2 regions of the Pseudomonas sp. FW306-02-D09B genome follow, and region 2 is predicted to be linked to the other one. Evidence: riboswitches for the same ligand, from Rfam matches in the RefSeq annotation. Region 2 holds a riboswitch; the other holds the start of a gene.
The links. A riboswitch is a leader RNA that binds a small molecule or an ion and turns the genes downstream of it on or off. The one in region 2 is predicted to bind cobalamin.
Positions count from the first base shown of each region.

Region 1: linked by a shared signal. The riboswitch ahead of cobO (cob(I)yrinic acid a,c-diamide adenosyltransferase) and the one ahead of AC3WK5_RS12895 (CbtB domain-containing protein) in region 2 are both predicted to bind cobalamin.

Region 1 covers NZ_JBYSXY010000009.1:8,039-11,415, forward strand. The annotation lists gene AC3WK5_RS16195 (C40 family peptidase) at 1-13, shown strand, start outside; gene AC3WK5_RS16200 (O-methyltransferase) at 29-691, shown strand; gene AC3WK5_RS16205 (hypothetical protein) at 719-1,303, opposite strand; cobalamin riboswitch at 1,461-1,695, shown strand; gene cobO (cob(I)yrinic acid a,c-diamide adenosyltransferase) at 1,777-2,388, shown strand; gene AC3WK5_RS16215 (cobyrinic acid a,c-diamide synthase CobB) at 2,385-3,377, shown strand, end outside.
Region 2 covers NZ_JBYSXY010000006.1:211,906-215,282, forward strand. The annotation lists gene AC3WK5_RS12885 (cobalamin biosynthesis protein) at 75-488, opposite strand; gene AC3WK5_RS12890 (CbtA family protein) at 485-1,186, opposite strand; gene AC3WK5_RS12895 (CbtB domain-containing protein) at 1,198-1,389, opposite strand; cobalamin riboswitch at 1,490-1,715, opposite strand; cobalamin riboswitch at 1,936-2,147, shown strand; gene cobW (cobalamin biosynthesis protein CobW) at 2,246-3,313, shown strand; gene cobN (cobaltochelatase subunit CobN) at 3,317-3,377, shown strand, end outside.

The sequences.
Region 1 (3,377 bases), on a different contig from region 2:
GCACAATTTCTAGTTCGCAGGGGTTGTCATGACCGCTCGCACACTCAATCTCGACGATTCCCTTTATAACTACCTGCTCGACGTTTCCCTGCGCGAAACGCCGCTGCAACGCCGCTTGCGTGACGAAACCCAGGCACTGCCCATGGCGCGCTGGCAGGTGGCGCCCGAGCAAGGTCAGTTCCTCGCCTTGCTGGTCAAGCTGACGGGCGCCAGGCGCTTGCTTGAAGTCGGCACCTTCACCGGCTACAGCGCCTTGTGCATGGCGGCCGCCTTGCCGGATGACGGTTCGTTGATCTGCTGTGACATTCCCGGAGACTACAACGCCACGGCGCGCCGCTACTGGCGGGAGGCTGGTCTCGCCGGGCGCATCGATTTGCGTTTGGCCCCCGCGTTGCAAACCCTGGCTCAACTTGAGCAGCAAGGGCAGGGCGGTTGTTTCGATCTGATCTTCATCGATGCCGACAAGGCCAACTATCCGGCGTATCTGGAAAGCGCTTTGCGGCTGCTGCGAAGCGGTGGGTTGGCGGTATTCGACAACACGCTGTGGAGTGGGCGAGTACTGGAAGACAATCCTGCGAGCGAAGACACCCGAGCCATCCAGGCACTCAATCGTGCCTTGAAGGATGACTCGCGTGTCGATCTGTCATTGTTGCCGCTGGGCGATGGTTTGACGCTGTGCCGCAAGCGCTAGACCCTGATTGGCCTAAGGTTCAACCTGTCAGCCGCGAGCCTCTTTGAGCAGCAGTGCGATGCCCGGATGGTAGTTGCCGGCTTCGTTGTGCAATTTGCGGTAGGCGTAGGGGAAGTACCAGGCCACGGCGCATGTGTGTTCCTTTTGCAGGTCGTCGACCATGTCCTGGAGTTCTTCCGGCGTAGGGCTGTGCTGGGTCTTTTGCGGGGCAACGAACAGGCAGCCAAGTTTCAGGTCACTGGCATAGCTGATTTTTTTCGCATCGCTCGCGACATCGAGCAAGGCCTGGGTCAGATTCAGGTTGTTGACTCGCGGCCAGCGTTGCGTGGCTTGAAGGTAGGCGCGTTCTTCTTTGCTGGCGATAAACAGATCGGCGCGGCCATTTCGTTCGCCTTCTTCGATCTGCTTTTTTGTCGGAGTCTGTTCAAGGGTGACCATTTCTGCCATCCATGCTGCAGCTGAAAGCAGGCTCAGGTTGGCGCGTTCGTCAAACCAGTAAGGGCTTTCGTTATCGCCGCGTGCCGCGTTGTAACGGTCGATGCACTCGAACCAGCGTTCCAGTACCGGGCGCAGGAATTCCAGCTTCGGGTTACTGATGATCATGCCTTGCATGTTGCCCCCTCTTTGTTCTTGTAATGTAAGGTTGTGGCTCTTTGATATCACTGCTTTCAGTGTGGCACAAGATTGGCGCCAGTTTATTGATCAGGGTCGGTTTCAATCCATCGATGAGCCCCCGGCTTTAATTGACGCTCCACCCCCAACCCTCTAACCTTCGCGACTTGTTTCAGGTGCTCTGTGACCCAGTGGTCGACCGAGTGAAACAGGGAAGCCGGTGAGGGCGCGTTCTTTGACAGAGCGGGCGACGATCCCGGCGCTGCCCCCGCAACGGTAAATGAGTAAAAGCTGCGCTTTGAGCCACTGTGTCGAAGGTCGATATGGGAAGGCGCGCAGTCAGGCGTCAGCCGCTCATGAGCCCGGAGACCGGCCTGATCCATCCAGCGGCATCACGGTGGGCGATGCCAGGCTTCTTGCCGTCTATTTCTATGCCTGCCCGCCGTTATCCAGCCTCAACGGAGAGCTCCCCCATGACTGATTCCCCCGATCGTGACGAACGCCATCTGGCACGCATGCTGCGCAAGAAAGCCGTGATCGATGAGCGCATTGCCAACTCGCCGAATGAATGCGGCTTGCTGCTGGTCCTGTCCGGCAACGGCAAGGGCAAAAGCAGTTCTGCGTTCGGCATGCTCGCCCGGGCGATGGGCCACGGCATGCAGTGCGGCGTGGTGCAGTTCATCAAGGGGCGCAGCAGTACCGGCGAGGAGCTGTTCTTCCGGCGCTTCCCGGAACAAGTGCGCTTCCACGTGATGGGCGAAGGTTTCACCTGGGAAACCCAGGATCGCCAGCGCGATATCGCCGCCGCCGAGGCCGCATGGGAGGTTTCCCGCGAATTGCTGCGTGACCCGAGCATTGGTCTGGTGGTGCTCGATGAACTGAATATCGCCCTCAAGCACGGTTATCTGGACCTTGACCAGGTGCTCAGCGACTTGCAGGCGCGTCCGCCGATGCAACACGTGGTAGTCACCGGTCGTGGTGCCAAGCCGGAAATGATCGAACTGGCCGACACCGTCACCGAAATGGGCATGATCAAGCATGCTTTCCAGGCCGGGATCAAAGCGCAGAAAGGCGTTGAGCTGTGAGTGAGCCGCGTTTTTGCCCGGCGGTATTGATTGCTGCGCCGGCTTCCGGTCAGGGCAAGACCACCGTCACCGCCGCGCTCGCCCGTTTGCATCGCAATCAGGGGCGCAAGGTCCGGGTGTTCAAATGCGGTCCGGACTTTCTCGATCCGATGATTCTCGAGCGCGCCAGTGGTGCGCCCGTCTATCAATTGGACATGTGGATGGTCGGCGAGCAGGAAAGTCGCCGGCTGTTGTGGGAAGCCGCCGCTGAGGCTGATCTGATTTTGATCGAAGGCGTCATGGGCCTGTTCGATGGCACGCCGTCCAGCGCCGATCTGGCGCGGCACTTCGGCGTACCCGTACTGGGTGTGATCGATGGCACTGCCATGGCTCAAACCTTCGGCGCGCTGGCGTTGGGGCTCGCACGTTATCAGCCGGACTTGCCGTTTGCTGGTGTCTTGGCCAACCGCGTCGGCACCTTGCGTCACGCGCAATTGCTCGAAGGCAGCCTCACTGAAGGCTTGCGCTGGTACGGCGCCTTGTCCCGGGAAACCGGAATCGAATTGCCTAGCCGTCACTTGGGGCTGGTCCAGGCCAGTGAATTGAATGACCTCGATCTGCGCCTCGACGCTGCGGCCGAGGCGTTGGCCAGCAGCTGCGAAGTGGCATTGCCGCCTGCCGTCGAGTTCGCTGCGCCTGATGTGATTGCCGCCGAGCCACTGTTGGCCGGTGTGCGAATCGCGGTGGCTCGTGATGAAGCGTTTGCCTTCACGTATGGCGCGAGCCTCGACTTGTTGCGGGCGATGGGCGCCGAGTTGCAATTCTTCTCGCCGATCCATGACCGCGAACTGCCGGAAGCTGACAGCCTGTATCTGCCCGGTGGTTATCCGGAATTGCACCACGTGGCGTTGGCTGAAAACCGCACAATGCTCGATGCCATTCGCGCACACCACGCCGCTGGCAGGCCGTTGCTGGCCGAATGCGGCGGCATGTTGTATCTGCTCGACTCA
Region 2 (3,377 bases):
TCCTGTGAAAAATTGTCAAAGCAAGGCTTCAGATGAAGATTGCTCATGATCGAAGGCGGGGATTATCGAGGATTTTACGCGGCGCCGGCCAATGCAAACGTCGCCTGGGCATATTTTTGTCGCGGGATCAGCAGTTTTGCCGGTGTCTGCGCCAGTTGTTCGGCGAGGGCCAGTGCGGCACTTTCCGCTATGCCGTAGCAGCCGGTGCGCTCGAAAGCAATTTGCGAGCGATGGCTGAGTTGCGCTTGATAGCTGGAAAGTTGCTCGCTGCTGAAGCAGATCAGTGGCAGTGACAGTTGCCGGGCCAACTCGATCAGACCGGGCTCATCACGTTTCAGATCGATGCTGGCCAAGGCCTTGATCGCCTGTAATTCGATGTCATGAGCCTGCAACGCCTGGTCGAGCAACGTGCGCAGCGTGCTGGCCGGGCAGCCGCGCTGGCAGCCCAGGCCGACCACCAGGGTCGGCGCTGCGCGCGTTTCACTCATGCGTGGTATTGATCATCGCTTTTGCGGCGGAACAACCAGGCGCTGATCAGGCCCATGGCCAGCCAGAACGCGGCGTTGGTCAGCTGCGAGGCGATCTTGAATTGCGCTTCGAGGGCTTCGGGGGCCAGCATCGAATGCACTTCAGGCTGCGGTGCGCCGATGATGTGCGGCACGGCCAGAATGGCGACACCGAGCACTTTCAGCAGCCAATGCCGGGCGAACACGATCAGCGCGATACCGACAGCGGTGGACGCTGCCGTGCTGATCCACCAGATCTGCCGTTGTGCCAGGTCTGCGGCGGCAGTCCCCGGCAATTCCGGCGGCAAACCCAGGGTTGGTGCGAGGACGAAGGTCGCGTAACCGGCCAGTCCCCAGAGCAGACCTTGGGAGGTGCGAGTCGGCGCGCGCAGGGTGTAGAGACCAGCGAGCATCAGCGCAAAACCGACGGCGACCACCAGATTACCGCCAGTGGTCGACAGCACGCGCTGCCAGCCATCTTCCGGCTCCCAAGCCTCTGCATCGTGGGTGTGGCCAGCCATGGCGCCTTCGGCATGTTCATGGACTTCAGCCGCCGGGGCTTTTTCGTAGGTCTCCGCCTGAAGAATCAGCGGTGCGACCCAGAAACTTTGCAGCAGGGTCAGCAGCAGGGCGGCCAGCAAGCCGGTGAAACCTGCGGTTTGCGCTATACGCTTGATCATCTCGGCAGGTCTCAGTGGCACGGGAACGCAGAACTGTGACGGGTATCGTGGGCGGCGTTGTGCACCGCGTCGATGTGCGAGAAACCGGCGAAATACACCAGGCACGCGCCCAGAATCGATGCGCCAATAGCGGCAACGAGGCGTTGGCTCAGGGTGGAGGTGGTGCTGGCGGTGACGTGGCGAGTGCTGCTGATGATCGACATGGCGCTTCCCTCTGGTCAGTCAGTGGGTGAATCGAGCGCATGCAAACCCCCGCGAGCCGGGCACGCAGAGGCTAAAACAGCGCCCGCCCACCGCGGGTTTGTTATTGATGTGTTGCGGGCCGGTCTCCGGGCTTACGAGGGGCTGGCATTCGCCGAACCTGCAAGAATCGCCTTCCCATGCCGAACTGCTGGCACAGTGGATCTGATTCTTCGCTCGCTTACCGTTGCGGGGGCAGCACCGGACTGACATGGCTTTTGAGTAAAGCACATGATTCACCGGTTTCCCGTTTCACCCTGTGAAGGGCACCCGTAACAAGGCGTGTAGGAGAGCATGGGCGAGGGCGGGGCGTCAATTGGCACGCGTTCTCAGTTGAGGTCTAAGCAGAACCCTGTGGCGAGGGAGCTTGCTCCCGCTCGGCGGCGCAGCCGTCGTAAATCGTGTGCACGCGGGGTACTTGCGGGAATGAGGGGCCGCTTCGCGACCCAGCGGGAGCAAGCCCCCTCGCCACAGTGGATCGCGAACATTGACCCGCCCCGATGCGATGCGTAGCCTTGCGCTTTCGAGGTTCTTTGGCGCGTGCGCCGAAGCTAAGAAGGGAACGCGGTCGATGCCGCGGCTGCCCCCGCAACTGTGAACGGTTTCGTTTCTGCCATGCCACTGTGTTCTTTTGTTTTCAGACGCGGGAAGGTGCAGCAACCGCCAGTCGAAAGACTGGCCCACCGTCAGCCAGGAGACCTGCCTCGATACAGATTCTCACTACAACCGGGCGGGGTGATCCGGTGGCGAATTCTTCCGCGCGCTCAAGCGCTGCCGGTTGTCGTCCCGTATGCCCGCCACCTTGCCAAAGGGCATCCGATGAAAACACTGGCCAAACTTCCCGTCACCATCGTTACCGGCTTCCTCGGCTCGGGCAAAACCACCTTGCTGCGGCACATGCTCGATAACGCCCAGGGCCGGCGCATCGCGGTGATCGTCAACGAGTTCGGCGAGCTGGGCATTGACGGCGAAATCCTCAAGCAATGTTCCATCGGCTGCACCGAAGAAGAAGCCAACGGCCGCGTGTATGAGTTGGCCAACGGCTGCTTGTGCTGCACCGTTCAGGAAGAGTTCTTCCCGGTGATGCGCGAACTGGTTGCCCGTCGCGGCGATCTCGACCACATCCTCATCGAGACCTCCGGCCTGGCCCTGCCAAAACCATTGGTCCAGGCCTTCCAGTGGCCGGAAATCCGCAGCGCCTGCACCGTGGATGCGGTGATCACCGTGGTCGACAGCCCGGCCGTGGCCGCCGGCACCTTCGCCGCGTTCCCGGATCAGGTCGATGCCCAGCGCAAACTCGACCCGAACCTGGACCACGAATCGCCGCTGCACGAGCTGTTCGCCGACCAACTGGCCAGCGCCGACCTGGTGATCCTCAACAAGGCCGACCTGATCAGCCCTGCGGATCTGGCCAAAGTGCGCCTGGAAGTCGCCGAAGAACTGCCACCCGCGGTGAAAATCATCGAAGCCAGCAGCGGTCGTTTGCCGCTGGACGTGTTGATCGGCCTGGGCGCCGGCTCTGAAGAACACATCGACAGCCGCCACAGCCACCACGACCATCACCATGATGGCGATGACCACGACGACCACGATCACGACGCTTTCGATTCGATTTCCATCGAACTGCCGCAAGCCGATGAAAGCCTGTTGCTCGATGCCCTGACCCAATTGGTGGTTCAGCACGGCATCCTGCGGGTCAAGGGCTTCGCCGCGATCCCGAGCAAGCCGATGCGCCTGCTGATCCAAGGCGTGGGTACGCGTTTTGACAAGCACTTCGACCGTCAGTGGGGCGCAGACGAAGCGCGCAGCACCCGTCTGGTGCTGATTGGCCAGCAACTGGACGCCGTCTTGCTCGAAGCGCAATTGCGCGCCGCGCTCAGCGTTTAACCCATGCACCTGCTCAGGACCCAGCCCGGCGGTTTCGTCTCGGATGACAACATTGCCGACCTTG